DNA from 4 places in the Streptomyces sp. NBC_00385 genome. Region 1 is predicted to be linked to each of the others. Evidence: riboswitches for the same ligand, from Rfam matches in the RefSeq annotation. Region 1 holds a riboswitch; each other region holds the start of a gene.
What was found. Region 1 has a riboswitch for cobalamin ahead of OG959_RS11385 (ribonucleoside-diphosphate reductase subunit alpha). Riboswitches for the same ligand answer to the same signal wherever they lie in the genome.
Positions count from the first base shown of each region.

Region 2: it holds a riboswitch for cobalamin, as region 1 does, so the genes downstream of both, metE (5-methyltetrahydropteroyltriglutamate--homocysteine S-methyltransferase) here and OG959_RS11385 (ribonucleoside-diphosphate reductase subunit alpha) in region 1, are expected to answer to the same signal.
Region 3: it holds a riboswitch for cobalamin, as region 1 does, so the genes downstream of both, OG959_RS00965 (CbtB domain-containing protein) here and OG959_RS11385 (ribonucleoside-diphosphate reductase subunit alpha) in region 1, are expected to answer to the same signal.
Region 4: it holds a riboswitch for cobalamin, as region 1 does, so the genes downstream of both, OG959_RS30670 (cobalamin biosynthesis protein) here and OG959_RS11385 (ribonucleoside-diphosphate reductase subunit alpha) in region 1, are expected to answer to the same signal.

Region 1 covers NZ_CP107951.1:2,636,680-2,641,028, reverse strand. The annotation lists gene OG959_RS11385 (ribonucleoside-diphosphate reductase subunit alpha) at 1-2,020, opposite strand, end outside; adenosylcobalamin-variant (AdoCbl-variant) riboswitch at 2,168-2,266, opposite strand; gene OG959_RS11380 (GNAT family N-acetyltransferase) at 2,334-2,846, opposite strand; gene mctP (monocarboxylate uptake permease MctP) at 2,963-4,349, opposite strand, start outside.
Region 2 covers NZ_CP107951.1:1,534,568-1,538,916, forward strand. The annotation lists gene OG959_RS06670 (ABC transporter ATP-binding protein) at 1-1,077, shown strand, start outside; gene OG959_RS06675 (LysE family translocator) at 1,259-1,903, shown strand; cobalamin riboswitch at 1,983-2,198, shown strand; gene metE (5-methyltetrahydropteroyltriglutamate--homocysteine S-methyltransferase) at 2,359-4,349, shown strand, end outside.
Region 3 covers NZ_CP107951.1:210,694-215,042, reverse strand. The annotation lists gene OG959_RS00975 (glycoside hydrolase family 15 protein) at 1-1,296, shown strand, start outside; gene OG959_RS00970 (histidine phosphatase family protein) at 1,392-1,988, opposite strand; adenosylcobalamin (AdoCbl) riboswitch at 2,113-2,206, shown strand; gene OG959_RS00965 (CbtB domain-containing protein) at 2,252-2,467, shown strand; gene OG959_RS00960 (CbtA family protein) at 2,497-3,276, shown strand; gene OG959_RS00955 (GNAT family N-acetyltransferase) at 3,345-3,854, opposite strand; gene OG959_RS00950 (tetratricopeptide repeat protein) at 3,927-4,283, opposite strand.
Region 4 covers NZ_CP107951.1:6,885,339-6,889,687, reverse strand. The annotation lists gene OG959_RS30685 (class II aldolase/adducin family protein) at 1-669, opposite strand; gene OG959_RS30680 (inorganic phosphate transporter) at 906-2,168, shown strand; gene OG959_RS30675 (hypothetical protein) at 2,194-2,439, shown strand; cobalamin riboswitch at 2,603-2,734, shown strand; gene OG959_RS30670 (cobalamin biosynthesis protein) at 2,869-3,882, shown strand; gene OG959_RS30665 (cobyric acid synthase) at 3,879-4,349, shown strand, end outside.

The DNA of each region.
Region 1 (4,349 bases):
TCGCCTCGCGCAGCGCCTCACGGGTCCGCGCGTCCCACACGCCGAGCTTCTTCAGCTCGTCCACCAGATAGGCGTTGACCTGGAGGAACTCACCGCTGAGCGTCTCGCGCTTGAAGAGGTTGGAGACCTGCGGCTCGATGCACTCGTACACGCCCGCGATCGAGGCGATCGTCGCCGTCGGCGCGATGGCGAGGAGCAGGGAGTTGCGCATCCCGGTCTTCGCGACCCGTGCGCGCAGCGCGTCCCAGCGCTCCGGCCAGTTCAGCTCGGTGTCGTAGTGGTCCGGGTGCAGCACGCCGCGGGCGGCACGCGTCTCGGACCAGGCGGGCAGCGGGCCCGAGCGCTCCGCGAGGTCGCAGGACGCCTCGTACGCCGCGAGCATGATGCGCTCGGAGATCCTCGTCGACAGGGCGCGGGCCTCGGGGGAGTCGAACGGCAGCCGCAGCTGGAAGAAGACGTCCTGGAGACCCATCGCGCCCAGGCCCACCGGCCGCCAGCGGGCGTTGGACCGGCCGGCCTGCTCGGTCGGGTAGAAGTTGATGTCCACGACCCGGTCGAGGAACGTCACGGCGGTACGCACGGTGGCGTCCAGGCGCTCCCAGTCGATGGTGCCGTGGGAGACGAAGGCGCCGAGGTTGACCGAACCCAGGTTGCAGACGGCCGTCTCGCCGTCGTCGGTGACTTCCAGGATCTCGGTGCACAGGTTCGAGGAGTGCACGACCCGGCCCGGCTCGGCCGTCTGGTTCGCAGTCCGGTTGGAGGCGTCCTTGAACGTCATCCAGCCCTGGCCGGTCTGGGCCAGCGTGCGCATCATCCGGCCGTACAGCTCACGGGCCGGCATGGTCTTGCGGGCCAGGCCCTTGGCCTCCGCGGCCCGGTACGCGGCGTCGAACGCGTCGCCCCACAGGTCGACCAGCTCGGGCACGTCGGCCGGGGAGAACAGCGACCAGGTGCCGTCCGTGTCGACCCGGCGCATGAACTCGTCGGGGATCCAGTGCGCCAGGTTGAGGTTGTGCGTGCGCCGCTGGTCCTCGCCCGTGTTGTCGCGCAGCTCCAGGAACTCCTCGATGTCCGCGTGCCACGTCTCCAGGTAGACGGCGGCGGCGCCCTTGCGGCGGCCGCCCTGGTTGACGGCGGCGACGGAGGCGTCGAGCGTCTTCAGGAACGGCACGATGCCGTTGGAGTGCCCGTTGGTGCCGCGGATCAGCGAACCGCGGGCACGGATACGGGAGTACGAGAGGCCGATGCCGCCCGCGTGCTTGGACAGCCGCGCCACCTGGTGGTAGCGGTCGTAGATCGAGTCCAGCTCGTCCAGCGGGGAGTCCAGCAGGTAGCAGGAGGACATCTGCGGGTGCCGGGTACCGGAGTTGAACAGTGTGGGGGAGGAGGGCAGGTAGTCCAGCCGGCTCATCAGCCCGTACAGCGCCGCGACCTCGTCCAGGGCGCGCGCGGAGGTGTCCTCGGCCAGCCCGGCGGCGACGCGCAGCATGAAGTGCTGCGGGGTCTCGATGACCTCACGGGTGTGCGGGTGGCGCAGCAGATAGCGGCTGTGCAGGGTGCGCAGGCCGAAGTAGCCGAAGCGGTCGTCGGAGCCGTCGGCGAGCGACTGCCCGACGAGCGCGTCCAGGGCGGCGGCGTGGAGGGTCACGAACTCGGCGGTGCGGTCCGCGATCAGGCCCTCGCGGTGCCCGACGGCGACCGAGGCGGAGAACGACGTCGCGCCCTGCCCGGCGGCCTCGTCCGCGATGGTGCGGGTGAGGAGGCGGGCGGCGAGCCGGGAGTAGGCGGGGTCCTCGGAGATCAGGCCCGCGGCGGCCTCGGTGGCCAGCGAGCGCAGCTCGGCCTCGTCCGACCGGGCGTTGCGGCCGCGCAGCGCTGCGGCGGCGACGCGTCCGGGGTCGGTGTCGGGCAGATCGGCGGTGAGGTCGGTCAGGGTCCGCAGCAGTGCGGTTCCCGGTCCGTCGCTCGTGGTTCCCGTTGATTCGGCCGCTGAAACCGGATCGGCTGGCGCGATGGTCACGCGGTGCTCTCCCTCGCTCGGCTCGGGGCCTTCGGGGAGCGGAGGGCGGCCGGGCGGAGCGCGGCAGGGCAGCGCTCCGTGCGGCGTCCACCGGCCCATCCACGAGGCCCGGACGTCTGGGCATCCGGATCGGTCGAGCCGGATGCGCTGTCGGCAGGACCTCGGACTACGGGGTGCGCAAAAGCGCACCGATCACACCGTTGCGGGACAGTTCCGGATTCGCACCGGATTTCCCTGCGGCGACAGCAGGCATGAGCATACATGTGGGGGCTGCCCGATGCGGCAGCCCCCACATGTTGTGTCGTGCTCGCTCTCATACCGAAGGGCGCAGCTCCAGACGGAACGTCAGCAGGGTCAGGTCGGCGACGGGGCTCCAGTCCCTGTCGGGGGTGCGGTGGAAGCCGAGTCGCCGGTAGATCCGGTGAGCCCCGTGCATCGCCGGCTGCGTCGACAGGACGATCCCCGAGACCCCCGCGGTGGCCCGTGCACGGTCGACACAGGCCCGTACGAGCGCCTCCCCGGCTCCTGCGCCCCGGGCCTCGCGGGAGACCGCCAGCGTCCGGAATTCCGCCTCGTCCGCCGCTGCGATGTCGGCCCACGGGTTCCCCGGGGGTGCGTAGGTGACCCCGCCCAGAACACGTCCCTGCGCGTCGGCCGCCACCAGCACCTCGGCCTCGGCCGCCCGGCGGGGGACGTCGCGCAGCTGCGTCAGGTACGGATCGCCGTCGCCGAACTCCAGGAGGCCGTCGCCGAGATAGGCCTCGGCGGTGATATCGGCCAGGATGGTGTGCTCGGCGGTCTCGATCGGCCGGATCGTTATGTCCATGGGGGGAGTCTGCCGCACGGGCGGGCCGTGGCCGCAAGCGACTTCCGCGAGACGTGCGAACGGGCCGCCGCGCCTCTCCGGGGAGGGGTGCGACGGCCCGTTCACGCGGCGGGTGGTCAGTGACCGCCCGGAGCACCGGCGGTGGCCGGCGGGAGTTCCGTCTTCACGCCCGGGTCTCCCGCGTCCGCGGTGTAGTCGCCCGGGGAGGTCTCGTCGACCCCGGCGGGCGCCTTCACGGCGTTCAGGACGAAGGTGAGGACGACGACGACCACGACGTTCAGCACGAAGGCCGTCAGACCGATGTAGCCGATCTCGCCGATACCGGGGATCTCCTTGGAGGACCCGCCGAAGTGCTTCTGGGTCGGGCTGGCGACCCCGTAGGCGGCGATCGTGCCGTACAGCATGCCGACCGCCCAGCCCGCGAGCAGCGCCCAGCGGTGGAACCACCGGGTGAACAGCCCGCCGACCAGGGCCGGCATCGTCTGGAGGATCCAGATCCCGCCGAGCAGCTGGAAGTTGATCGCGACCGTCTTGTCCATGGTGAGGACGAAGGCGAGCGCGCCGACCTTCACCAGCAGCGACACCAGCTTGGAGACCTTGGTCTCCTGCGCGGGTGTGGCGTCGGGCTTCAGGAAGTCCTTGTAGATGTTGCGGGTGAACAGGTTCGCCGCGGCGATCGACATGATCGCGGCGGGCACCAGGGCGCCGATACCGATGGCGGCGAAGGCCACGCCCGCGAACCAGTCGGGGAACATGTTCTCGAACAGCTGCGGGATCGCCAGCTGGCCGTTGTCCACCTTGACGCCGGCGGCGATCGCCATGAACCCGAGCAGCGCGAGCAGCCCCAGCATCAGCGAGTACAGCGGCAGGATCGTCGTGTTGCGGCGGATCACGTCACGGCTGCGGCTGGAGAGCGTCGCCGTGATCGAGTGCGGATACATGAAGAGAGCCAGCGCGGAGCCGAGCGCCAGGGTGGCGTAACCCCACTGGCCCGCCTCACCCGGAGCGAGACCGGCGACCGGTTTTCCGGCCGCCTCGTTCTTCGCGGAGAACGCCTCGCCCGCCTTGGCGAAGATGTCGTCGAAGCCACCGAGCTTGATCGGGATGTAGATGATCGCCACGGCGATGACCAGGTAGATCAGCCCGTCCTTGACGAACGCGATCAGCGCGGGGGCGCGGAGCCCGGAGGAGTACGTGTACGCGGCGAGCACCGCGAACGCGATCAGCAGCGGCAGGTCCTTGATGAACCAGTGCGTGTTCTCGCCGCCGCCGACGCCCATCACGTCCAGCACCGCCTGGATGCCGACGAGTTGGAGGGCGATGTACGGCATCGTGGCGAGGATGCCGGTGACGGCGACCGCCAGCGAGAGCCCCTTGGAGCCGAAGCGGCCGCGGACGAAGTCCGAGGTGGTGACGTAGCCGTGCTTGTGCGACACCGACCACAGACGCGGCAGGAAGGTGAAGATCAGCGGGTACACCAGGATGGTGTAGGGCACCGCGAAG
Region 2 (4,349 bases), 1.1 Mb from region 1:
GAGCCCGCCGCCCCCACCCCGCGCGCCGACACGCCCCAGGAGGGCCTCGACGCCCGCCTCGTCGTCGAGCGCGGCACCTTCCGCCTCGATGTGACGCTGGCCGTCGCACCCGGCGAAGTCGTCGCCCTGCTCGGCCCCAACGGCGCCGGCAAGACCACGGCCCTGCGCGCCCTCGCCGGCCTGACACCACTCACCGACGGCCATCTGCGGCTGGACGGAACGGCATTGGAGCGTACGCCGCCGGAGTCCCGCCCCGTCGGCGTCGTCTTCCAGGACTACCTGCTCTTCCCCCACCTCACCGCCCTGGACAACGTGGCCTTCGGACCACGCTGCCACGGGGCGACCAAGGCCGCGGCCCGTAGTGAGGCCACGAAGTGGCTCGGCCGCCTCGGTCTCGCGGAGCACGTCGACGTCAAGCCACGCAGCCTGTCCGGCGGCCAGGCCCAGCGTGTCGCCCTGGCCCGCGCCCTGGCGACCCGGCCGCGTCTGTTGCTCCTGGACGAGCCGCTGGCGGCGCTGGATGCCCGCACCCGCCTGGAGGTCCGCTCGCAACTCCGGCGGCATCTGGCCGAGTTCGAAGCCGTCGCCGTCCTGGTCACGCACGATCCGCTGGACGCGATGGTCCTGGCGGACCGCCTGGTCGTGGTCGAGGACGGCCGGGTCGTCCAGGAGGGTGCGCCGTCCCACATCGCCCGCCATCCCCGTACGGACTACATCGCCCGTCTGGTCGGCCTGAACCTCTACCGGGGCTCGGCCGACGGCCACACCGTCCGCCTCGACGACGGCCCTCCCGCCACCACCATGGAGGCCCTGTCCGGTCCGGTCTTCGTGGCCTTCCCGCCGAGCGCCGTCACCCTTCACCGTGACCGCCCCGCGGGCTCCAGCGCCCGTAACCTCTGGCAGTGCGAGATCGCGGGCCTGGAGACGCACGGCGACCAGATCCGCGCCGACCTCACCGGAGAGCTGCGTCTCACCGCGGACCTGACCACGGCCTCCGCCGCCGAACTCGACCTGCACCCGGGCGCGGCGGTCTGGGCGACGGTGAAGGCGGCGCAGACCCACGCCTACCCCGTCTGAGACGGACGCGCACCCGCCGAGTCGAGACGGGAACGGGGCCTGGGGCGGCCGAAGTTGCCCAGACGCCGAGCTCTATGCTGCAGCGGGCGGGACAGGCACGGCACATGCGTCGCACCCGTCCACCACAGCCGGGTGAGCCGCTGCGCATCAGGCACCCGACGAACGACCTGGAGGTTGACCGGTGATCACTCTGACCGCAATCGGAGGAGTGGCACTGATCGAACTGGGCATGGCGCTGACTCCGGGACCGAACATGATCCACCTCGCCTCCCGGGCGATCACCCAGGGCCGCAGGGCGGGCCTGGTCAGCCTCAGTGGGACCGCAGTGGGGTTCGTGTGCTATCTGCTGGCCGCGGCGGCGGGCCTGTCCGCGCTGTTCGCCGCCGTGCCGGTGGCGTACACGGTGATCAAGCTTGCCGGGGCCGCCTACCTGGCCTACCTCGCCTGGAGCATGCTCAAGCCGGGCGGCCGCTCACCGTTCGACCCGGCCGGGGATCTGCCTCCGGTCTCCGACGCCCGTCTGTTCTCGATGGGGCTGCTGACCAACCTGCTCAACCCCAAGATCGCGCTTCTGTACGCCGCCCTGCTGCCCCAGTTCCTGGACCCGCGGGGAGGTCCGGCGTGGGCGCAACTCCTCCAGCTCGGTGGGGTGCAGGTCATCGTGGGCATCACCGTGAACGGTCTGATCATGCTGGGCGCAGCCCGCATCTCGGGGTATCTGGCCACCCGGCCCCGCGCCATGACGGCCCAACGGCTCACGTCGGGCGGCCTGCTCGGCGTCTTCGCGTTGCGCACCGCGCTGTCCCGCACCGCGGTCTCCGCCTGAGCCGGGTGAGCGGGCACGATCCGCAGGCTCCCCGTTCCGGAATGTGAACCGCGGTCCCCAGCGGTGCGGCCCACCCTCTAGGCTGGCTGGTGCAGCTGGTTCGCCCTGTCCGCCAGGCAGACGCGTCGTAAGAGGGAACCCGGTGGAAATCCGGGACTGCCCCGCAGCGGTGAGTGGGAACGACCGCCGTCATACGCACTGGATCCGATCGGGTCCGGGAAGCGACGGCCAGTAGGTGTCCGCCTCGGCGGACCTGCCCGCGAGTCCGAAGACCTGCCCGTTGCCCGCACGTGCCCCTTGGCGTGCGGATATCCCGGTGACCTCGTGGGCGGGTCGGCGTACATACCGCACGGAAGCGCGCGCCGACGGCGCACGGGATCCGTCCGGTTCGTCACACCTTCGCGTCCGCGTCCCGGCCCGGGATGTTCAGGAGTCAACTCGCGAAGGAGAGTTCCATGACCACCGAACCCGCAGCCGCGGCGGCACGAGCCACCGTGTACGGCTATCCCCGCCAGGGCCCCGACCGGGAACTGAAGAAGGCGGTCGAGGGCTACTGGAAGGGCCGGGTCACCGCCGACGCCCTCCGGGCAACCGCGGCCGGTCTGCGCCGGGCCAACTGGAGGCGGCTGGCGGATGCCGGCGTCCACGAGGTTCCGACCGGCGACTTCTCGTACTACGACCACGTCCTGGACACCAGCGTCATGGTCGGCGCGGTTCCGCAGCGGCACCGGGCGGCCGTCGGGTCCGACGCGCTCGACGGGTACTTCGCGATGGCCCGCGGCACGCAGGACGTCGCTCCCCTGGAGATGACCAAGTGGTTCGACACCAACTACCACTACCTCGTCCCCGAGCTCGGCCCCGACACCGTCTTCACCACCGACTCCACCAAGCAGGTCACCGAGCTGAAGGAAGCCCTCGCGCTCGGGCACGCAGCCCGGCCGGTGCTCGTCGGCCCGGTCACGTATCTGCTGCTGGCCAAGCCGGCCCCCGGGGTGGCGGCCGGCTTCGAGCCGCTCACACTCCTGGACCGGCTGCTGCCCGTCTACGCCGAGGTGCTCGCCGACCTGCGCGCCGCCGGAGCCGAGTGGGTCCAGCTGGACGAACCGGCCCTGGTCCAGGACAGGACGCCGGGTGAGCTGAACGCCGCCGCCCGCACCTACCGGGAGCTCGGCGGCCTGACCGACCGGCCCAGGCTCCTCGTCGCCTCCTACTTCGACCGGCTCGGCGAAGCACTCCCCGTCCTGGCGAACGCCCCTGTCGAGGGCCTGGCGATGGACTTCACCGGCGCCGCGGCCGCCAATCTCCACGCGCTGGCCTCGGTGGGCGGAATCCCCGGCAAGCGGCTCGTCGCCGGGGTGGTCAACGGCCGCAACATCTGGATCAACGACTACGAGAAGTCCCTGTCCACCCTGGGCACGCTTCTCGGCCTCGCCGACCGGGTCGACGTGTCCGCCTCCTGCTCCCTCCTGCATGTGCCGGTCGACGCCGCGGCGGAGCGGGACATCGACCCCCAGATCCTTCGATGGCTCGCCTTCGCCACCCAGAAGACCGCCGAGATCGTCACGCTGGCCAAGGCGCTGACCCGGGGCACCGCCGCCATCGCCGCGGAGCTCGCCGTCAACCGGGCCGATCTGGCCTCCCGTGCGGACTCCCCGATCACCCGCGACCCTGCCGTGCGGGCCAGGACCGCTGCTGTCACCCGTTCCGACGGCCGCCGTTCCCTGCCGTACGAGGAGCGTGCTGCCGCTCAGCGGGCCCGCCTCGGGCTGCCGTTGCTGCCGACGACCACCATCGGTTCGTTCCCGCAGACCGCCGGGTTGCGCACGGCCCGCGCCGACCTGCGCAAGGGCCGGATCGACGTGGCCGGCTACGAGGAGCGGATCAGGGCCGAGATCGGCGAGGTCATCTCCTTCCAGGAGAAGACCGGCATCGACGTCCTGGTCCACGGTGAGCCCGAACGCAACGACATGGTGCAGTACTTCGCCGAGCAGCTGACCGGGTACCTCGCCACGCGGCACGGCTGGGTCCAGTCCTACGGCACCCGCTACGTCCGGCCGCCGGTCCTCGCGGGCGACATCTCCCGGCCCGGACCGATGACGGTGCGCTGGACCTCGTACGCCCAGTCGCTCACCGACCGCCCGGTCAAGGGCATGCTGACGGGGCCCGTCACCATGCTGGCCTGGTCGTTCGTCCGTGACGACCAGCCGCTCGGCGTCACCGCACGCCAGGTCGCCCTGGCGTTGCGGGACGAGGTCGACGATCTGGAAGCGGGCGGGACCTCGGTCATCCAGGTCGACGAACCCGCTCTGCGCGAGACCCTGCCCCTGCGCGCCGATGACCGCTCCGCCTACCTGGAATGGGCCACCGAGTCGTTCCGCCTCACGACCTGCGGTGTGCGGGCGGAGACCCAGATCCACACCCACATGTGCTACGCGGAGTTCGGCGA
Region 3 (4,349 bases), 2.4 Mb from region 1:
CGCGGCCTGATCATGGAGTCGTCCCCCGACGGGCCGCCGCACGAGGTCTCGGTGGCGGAGTTCGAGCAACTCTTCGACGAGACCGTCCAGTTCTGGCGCTCCTGGCTGGGCCAGTCCACCTACACGGGCCGGTGGCGGGAAGCGGTGGAACGTTCGGCCGTGACGCTGAAACTCATGACGTACGCGCCCACCGGCGCGCTGGTGGCGGCCCCCACGGCGGGCCTGCCCGAGCAACTGGGCGGAGAACGCAACTGGGACTACCGGTTCACCTGGATCCGTGACGCGTCGTTCTCGGTGTACGCGCTGCTGGGCCTGGGGTTCAGGGAGGAAGCCAGGGCGTTCATCGGCTGGCTGCACGACCGCGTGAAGGAAGAGGCCGGTCACGAAGGCGGCACCGGGCCGCTGAACATCATGTACCGCGTCGACGGCTCCTCGGACCTCGTCGAGGAGACCCTGGACCACTGGGAGGGCTACGGCGGATCCTCCCCGGTCCGCATCGGCAACGGAGCGGCGAGCCAGCTGCAACTGGACATCTACGGTGAGGCGCTCGACAGCATCTACTTCGCGCATCAGCACGGCATGCACCTGGACACGCGGGGCTGGGCCGCGCTGCACACCCTTCTCGACTGGCTGGTCGACCACTGGGACCAGCCGGGTGAAGGGCTGTGGGAGACCCGGGGCGGCCGGAAGGACTTCACCTACGGCCGTGTGATGTCCTGGGTCGCCTTCGACCGCGCCGTCCGCATCGCCACCGACGACGGCCGTCCGGCGGCCCGCGGCCGCTGGGTGGACGCGCGGGACACGATCTACCAGCAGGTGCTCAACCGGGGCTGGGACCCGAAGAAGAAGGCCTTCGTCCAGCACTACGGCGACGACGTCCTCGACTCGTCCCTGCTGCGCATGCCGACGGTCGGCTTCATCACGCCGGACGACCCCATGTGGAAGACCACGCTGGACGCGATGGAGCAGGAGCTGGTCAGCGACAGCCTCGTCTACCGCTACAACCCCGAGGCCTCACCCGACGGGCTGAGCGGCTCGGAGGGAACCTTCTCCCTCTGTACGTTCATGTATGTCGACGCCCTGGCGCGGGCCGGCCGCGTCGACCAGGCCCGGCTGGTCCTGGAGAAGATGCTCACCTACGCCAACCATCTCGGCCTGTACTCGGAGGAGATCGCCCTGACGGGACGTCAACTGGGCAACTTCCCACAGGCGTTCACGCATCTGGCACTGATCGACGCCGCGATCACGCTGGACGCGAGGCTCAACGCGGCGCGCGGGGGCACGGGCGCGCCGTGAGGCCCCCGCGCTCACCGTTGAACGTGGTGTCGTCCGGGTTCAGTCCGAGACCGGGGCCCCGGTCCGTCCGGTGACCGCCGCACCCGGGGCCGCGGTCACCGGACGACACTCTCCCCCGGTGCGAGCGGCCGTCCGCAGCGCAGGTTCCACCGTCCCGACCTGCCGCTGAGCTCCGTCACCGTCAGCGGTGCCACGTCCAGTCGCCAGAACGCCTGGGGCGGGAGGGCCAGAGCGTGGACGACGGCGGCCCGGATCACGGCAGGTTCGACCACCCCCAGGACCCGGCCCGAGCCGTCCCCGCGCGGCGTGTCGAGCCACGCGCCCACCCGGGCACAGAGCTCCATCAGCGACTCGCCCCCGTGCGGAGCGGCCGACGGATCCGCCAGCCAGGCCGCCACCCCGTCCGGTTCGTCCGTGCTCACCTCGGACAGCCGTGCACCGGACCAGCGTCCCATCTCCCAGTCCCGCAAGGCGTGTTCGGTGTCCGGTCGCAGCCCCAGCGCCTCCGCGGTGCCGGAGCACCGGAGGGACGGCCCCCGCAGCCACCGGTCCGCAGCCGGGACCGACCCGAAGGCGGCGGCAGCCCGGGCCGACCGGAGTCCGGAGCCGTCGACGGGGGCGTCACCGGCGAACCGGGCTTCGCGCAGTGCGGCGTTCAGCCCCGGTGAGATCAACATCACCCGTACCGTCATACCGGTCCTCAACTCCTTGAACTGTGGCCCCGTGGCCAAGCACACCATGGCATCCGTGGCTCTCCGGCCCACCCACGGGCACCATGGCGGCCGTCACGCCCAGGCGGTATGGTCGCGACGACACGACGAGGGTGTGACGGAAGTCCGGTGAGAATCCGGCACGGTCGCGCCACTGTGAACCCGTACCCGTACGGGAAGTCAGACCCAGCACCCTCGTCTCAGGCACCACGATCGGGACGCGTGTTCCCCCAGGAGGTTCTGCCATGGCACAGACTGCTGCCCCCGCCACGGTCACACCCGCCATCACCCCCATCTCACTGAAGGCCATTGCCCCTTGGGCGGTCTTCTTCGGCGTCCTCATGCTGATCCTGCTGTACTTCGTCGGCGCCGAGCAGGGTGCCACCGCGCTCATCTCGGGCGAAGGCGTGCACGAGTGGGTCCACGACGGCCGTCATCTCCTCGGTTTCCCCTGCCACTGATCCATCCGGCTGATCCAGGGGAATCCCTCATGAACTCCATATCTGTCAGAGCTCTGCTCGTTCGCGGCATGCTGGCCGGCCTCGTCGCGGGTGCGCTCGCGCTTGCGGTGGCGTACTTCCTCGGCGAGTCACGCGTCGACGCGGCCATCGCCCTCGAAGAGGCGCACAGCCACAGCCACGACCACGGCGGCGGCGAGGAACTGGTCAGCCGGGGCATGCAGGCCACCGGCGGCCTCGCCACCGGTGTACTCGTCTTCGGCGTCGCCGTCGGCGGCATCGCCGCACTCGTCTTCTGTTACGCGCTCGGCCGGTTGGGCCGATTCGGCCCCAGGGCGACCGCCGCGCTGATCGCGGGAGCCGCCCTCCTGACCGTGTACATCGTCCCGTTCCTGAAATACCCGGCGAATCCGCCGGCCGTCGGCAACCCCGACACCATCGGCAAACGCACCACGCTGTTCTTCCTGATGGTCGCGCTCAGCGTGCTGCTGGCGGTAGCCGCGGTGATCCTCGGCAGGCGGCTGGCTCCGCGCCTGGGCAACTGGAACGCCACCATCGCCGCAGCTGCCGGCTATGTGCTGGTCATCGGCCTGGCCTATGCCTTCCTGCCCTCCTTCAACGAGGTCGGGAAGGACTTCCCGGCGTCGCTTCTCTGGGAGTTCAGGCTGGCCACGCTCGCGGTGCAGGTCACTCTCTGGACGACCTTCGGGCTGGTCTTCGGCTATCTCACCGAACGGCTCCTGGTGCCGGGGCCGGACGCGGCGACGGCCACCGACGGCAGGACGAAGCGGCCGGCCACGGTGGCGGGCTGAAGTTCCGTCAGGGCCCGCCCGGGGAGACCGTCATCCCCGGGCGGGCCCTGCCGCGTGCGGAAGCCGGCTCACGCCTGCCCGGTGGAACCGTCCCAGTCGATCCGGTAGTACTTCAGCAGCGCGTCCTCCTTCACGAGGCGCATGCCCGCCGCGGCCATGACGTGCTGGGAGGCGATGTTGTCGAGGTCCGCGTCCCCGTGCACGCACGCGATGCCCTGGTCACGGGTGAACCGAAGAAGCGCACGGAGCGCCTCGGAGGCGTACCCCATGCCGCGCGCCGAAGGCACGAGTCCGTAGCCGACCGTGACGTGCCCGTTCTCGTCGGGCGCCCCGTGGAACCCGGCTCCGCCGATCAGCAGCCCGTCGTCGCGGCGCCTCACGTGGTACGAACCGTAGGGAGTCGGGTCGCCGGTGCCGGCACAGGTCTCCAGGAACCGCTGGGCCGCCCGCATCTCACCCGGCAGGGGAAAGTCAGGAGCCCAGCGTGCACCCTCGGCCGGCCTGCCCGCCGCCACCTGCTCGGCCTCGGCGAGGGTCATCGGGGACAGGATCAGCCGTGGTGTGCCGAGTGGAGTCATGCCCTGTGAGGTATCACGCGGCCCTGCCGGGCCGCACCCGGATATCCGGGTGCGGCCCGGTGTGTGCGGCGGTCAGGCACCACCGGCCGGGGTGAAGTCCCCGGACAGGGCGGCGGCCATCCGCAGCTGGGTGTCCGCCTCGGACTGCCGGCCCTGGCGCTCCAGCGTGCGGCCGAGCATGAGCCGTGCGTACTGCTCCACCGGGTCGAGTTCCAGTACCGCGCGCAGCTCCGTCTCGGCCCGGACGAGCCGTGCCGAGTGGTAGTAGGCCCGGGCCAGCAGCAGCCGGGGCGCGACCTGGTCCGGCACCTCCTCGACGAGTCCGCCAAGGATCCTGGCCGCCGTCGCGTACTCCTTCGACCCGAAGAACAGCTGCGCGCGGTCCCAGCGCTCGGCGGCGGTCCCGAACTCGTAGTAGGTGTCGCTCATGTGACCTCCTCGGTCGACGGTGCCGCCGGGCCGCTCCCGTACGTATCCACCCGCCACAACACCGAC
Region 4 (4,349 bases), 4.2 Mb from region 1:
CTACCGGTTTCCGCGCGGCTGCCCGTACCCCTTCAGCGCTTCCCCGACGTCGCTCAGCTGCTCCGGCGTGAGCAGGGCCGGGGTCCGGCCGGGCACCGAACTCGCGGTGAGCCAGAGGCGGCACAGCCATTCCAGCTGGGCCGTGCGGTCGTACGCCTCGTCGAGGGAGGCGCCGTAGGTGACCGTGCCGTGGTTGCCCAGCAGGCAGCCGGTGCGGCCGCGCAGGGCCGTGAGCATGTTTTCGGCCAGTTCGTCCGTGCCGTAGCGGGCATAGGCGGCGACCCGGACGGGGCCGCCCAGCATCGCTGCGGCGTAGTGCACCGACGGCACCTCGGCGACCAGTGCGGAGACGGCTGTGGCGTGCACCGCGTGGGTGTGCACCACGGCGACCGCGTCGGTGTTCCGGTACACCGCGAGATGGAGCGGGAGTTCGCTGGTGGGGGCCATGGTTCCAAGGATCTGGTTGCCCTCCGGATCGACGCCGGTCAGATCCTCGGGGCGGAGCCGGTCGTACGGCACTCCGCTCGGGGTGACGAGTACGGTCCCGCCGACCCGTGCCGAGACGTTGCCCGAGGTGCCCACGACCAGTCCCTCGGAGGCCGTCCGGCGGGCGGTGGCGACGACCGCATCCCAGGCCTGTTCGATCGAATCCCGCCACTCACCGCTCACACGAAGATCCTTTCAACGGATGAGCGGCCCTGTGCCACCCCTCCCACGACAGCCTCCCCGGACGCCGGATTCCGGGCCCACACCGGCCCGTACCGGAATCCCGCCGTCACCCGTCGGACGAAAAGGGCGGCGGCACTCCGGTTGGGGTCACCGCAACGCCCTGCCCAGTTCATCTTCCGTTCACTCAGGTTGCCTACGGTCCACGTGCCACTGACGTCGAACGATTGCCTGGGTAAATGGAACACATCACGCTGCTGCTCGCGATTGTGATCGTGACAGCTCTAGTGTTCGATTTCACGAACGGTTTCCACGACACCGCCAACGCGATGGCCACCACCATCTCGACCGGCGCACTCAAACCCAAGACAGCGGTGGCCATGTCCGCCGTTCTCAACCTCGTAGGCGCGTTCCTGTCGGTGGAGGTCGCCAAGACGATCTCCGGCGGGATCATCAACGAAGACGGGCTCAGAACCGAGGTCATCTTCGCGGCGCTCGTCGGCGCCATCCTGTGGAATCTCCTGACCTGGCTGGTCGGCCTGCCGTCCAGTTCCTCCCACGCACTGTTCGGCGGCCTGATCGGCGCCGCGGTGATGTCCGCGGGCTGGTCGTCGGTCGACGGCGGCACCGTCGTCACCAAGGTGCTGCTCCCCGCGGTCGCCGCACCGGTCGTCGCCGGTCTGGCCGCGTTGCTGGCCACCAAGCTGACGTACCGCATCGGCGGGAAGGTCAAGGGCGGCGCCCAGGAGAAGGCCACCGCGAAGGGGTACCGCGCCGGCCAGATCGCCTCGGCCGGTCTCGTGTCGCTCGCGCACGGCACCAACGACGCGCAGAAGACCATGGGCATCATCACGCTCGCCCTGGTCACCGGCGGCGTCCTCTCCCCCGGCTCCAACCCGCCGGTCTGGGTCATCGTCTCCGCGGGCCTCGCCATCGCTCTCGGCACCTACCTGGGCGGCTGGCGCATCATCCGCACCATGGGCAGCGGCCTGACCGAACTGAAGCCGCCGCAGGGCTTCGCCGCCCAGACCAGCGCGGCCACCGTCATCCTGGCCTCGTCCCACCTCGGTTTCTCCCTCTCCACGACCCAGTCGTGCTCCGGCGCCGTCATGGGCGCGGGCCTCGGCCGCAAGGGCGGCGTGGTCCGCTGGTCCACCGCCACCCGGATGTTCGTCGCCTGGGGCCTGACCCTGCCGGCCGCCGGTCTGGTCGGCGCGGGCGCGGAGTTGCTCACCAAGCAGGGCACCTGGGGTGTCGTGGTCGTCGCGGCGCTCCTGATCGCCGGCTCCGGTGCGATCTGGGTGCTGTCGCGGCGCAAGCCCGTCGGCCACGACGACGTCGCCCCGGCCGGTGCGGACGCCGAGCCCGCGGGCGTCGTCACCACGGCCATCGCGGCCGTCAGCCCGCCGCCCACCGCGGCCGCTCAGCCCCACGACCTCACGGCCACCATCCCGGCCCCCGCCGGGCCGGTCGCCGACCCGGCCCGACCCGCCACGGTCTAAGAGCCTCCGGTAAGGACAGATCCCCATGAACATCGACTGGGCAGCCCTCGGCACCGTCTTCGGTGTCTCCCTCGTCGCCACCGTCGCGCTGGTGGGCCTCTTCACCCTCGGCGTCGTCGGCCTCTCCAAGCAGCCCGAACCGGCCGCACAGGGCGGCTCGGCGGGCGGTCCGGCGGGCGGTTCGCTCATGCTGGCCCGCGCCGGCGCGTACGTCTGCTTCGGCCTGTGCGCCGCGGCCGTGGCCTACGGCATCTACCTGATCGTCGTCTGATCACCGCCTGAGCCCCACCGGTCCCACCCGCATCGGGCCGGACGCACCACTGGTGCGTCCGGCCCGATGTGCGTCTCAGCACACTGCACCGTCGCAGGTCAACGGCAAGTTGACGGGCGTTCGCAGAGCGTGGTGGACTGCCGGAGCCATTACGGCGACAGCAGAGGAAGCCGGTGCGAATCCGGCGCGGTCCCGCCACTGTCACCGGGGAGCAGTCCCCCACCACTGGAAGTCACGGTCCACGCAAGCGGACTGGAAGGCCGGGGGAACTGCGGATCCGGAAGCCAGGAGACTCTCGTCGCCGTCACGTCGAACCAGGGCGCGGACCCTGAGTGAGGACATATCGCCATGCCCGGCTGCCGTGCGTCCCTTCCTGTGCAACGCAGAACAGGTCCTGAGGTCCTTCGAGGCGCAACGGCCGGCTGAACCGTGCGTGCCGATCGCATCTTCGCGTACGGCGCCACGGCCGGTCTGATCGGCGATCTGCTGCTCGGTGATCCCCGCAGGGGGCACCCGGTCGCCGCCTTCGGGCGGGCCGCGGCAGGCGTCGAACGCCGTCTGTGGCGCGACCACCGCGGGTGGGGCGCCCTGCACACCGTGCTCTGCGCCGGAGGCGCCGCCGGGGGCGCCGCGCTGGCCTCCCGCGCCCTGCGCCGCCACCCCGCCGCGTCCGTCGTCCTGACCGCCGCCGCCACCTGGTCCGTCATCGGCGGTACGTCGCTGGGGCGCGAGGCCCGGGCCATCGGTGGCGCGCTCGCCTCCGGGGACATCGAACGGGCCCGGGAGCGGCTGCCACATCTGTGCGGCCGCGACCCGCAGTCCCTGGACGGTCCGCAGATCGCCCGCGCCGTCGTGGAGTCCGTCGCCGAGAACACCTCGGACGCCGTGGTCGGCGCCCTGGTGTGGGGCGCGCTGGGCGGGGTCCCCGGACTCGTCGGGTTCCGGGCCGCCAACACGCTCGACGCGATGGTCGGTCACAAGTCGCCCCGCTACCGGCGTTACGGCTGGGCCTCGGCCCGCCTCGACGACCTCGCGGGCTGGCCGGGCGCCCGGCTGACGGCCCTCCTCGCCGTGACCGCCGGGGGGCGGCCACGGGAAGCGGTGCACGCCTGGCGGGCCGACGCGGCCAAGCACCCGAGCCCCAACGCGGGCCCCGTGGAAGCCTCGTTCGCCGGCGCGCTCGGCGTACGGCTCGGCGGAACACTCACCTACGGCGGCCGGGTCGAGCACCGTCCCGTGCTCAACGGGGAGACCGGCCGCGCGGTGGAGCCCGCCGACATCGAGCGGGCCGTACGGCTGTCGCGCCGGGTGAGCGCGCTCGCCCTCGGCGTGAGCGTGGCGGCCCGGCTGGGCGCGGGGTTCGCGGCACGAAGGATCGCGGGGGCCCGCACCGCGGGTTCCCGCAGCACGGCACCCCGATTCTCAGAACGGAGACCGACATGAGCGGCGGACTGCTGGTCGCCGGGACCACATCGGACGCGGGCAAGAGCGTCGTCACGGCGGGCATCTGCCGCTGGCTGGTGCGCCGGGGCGTGAAGGTGGCGCCGTTCAAGGCGCAGAACATGTCACTCAACTCCTTCGTCACCCGCGAAGGCGCCGAGATCGGCCGCGCCCAGGCCATGCAGGCCCAGGCCGCCCGGGTGGAGCCGACCGCGCTGATGAACCCGGTGCTGCTCAAGCCCGGCAGCGACCGCTCAAGCCAGGTCGTCCTGATGGGCCGTCCGGTCGGCGAGATGAGCGCACGCGGCTACCACGGCGGCCGGCAGGAGTCGCTGCTGTCCACCGTCGTGGACTGTCTGGAGCAGCTTCGGGGCACGTATGACGCGGTGATCTGCGAAGGGGCGGGCAGTCCGGCCGAGATCAACCTGCGGCGCACGGACATCGTGAACATGGGCATCGCACGGGCGGCG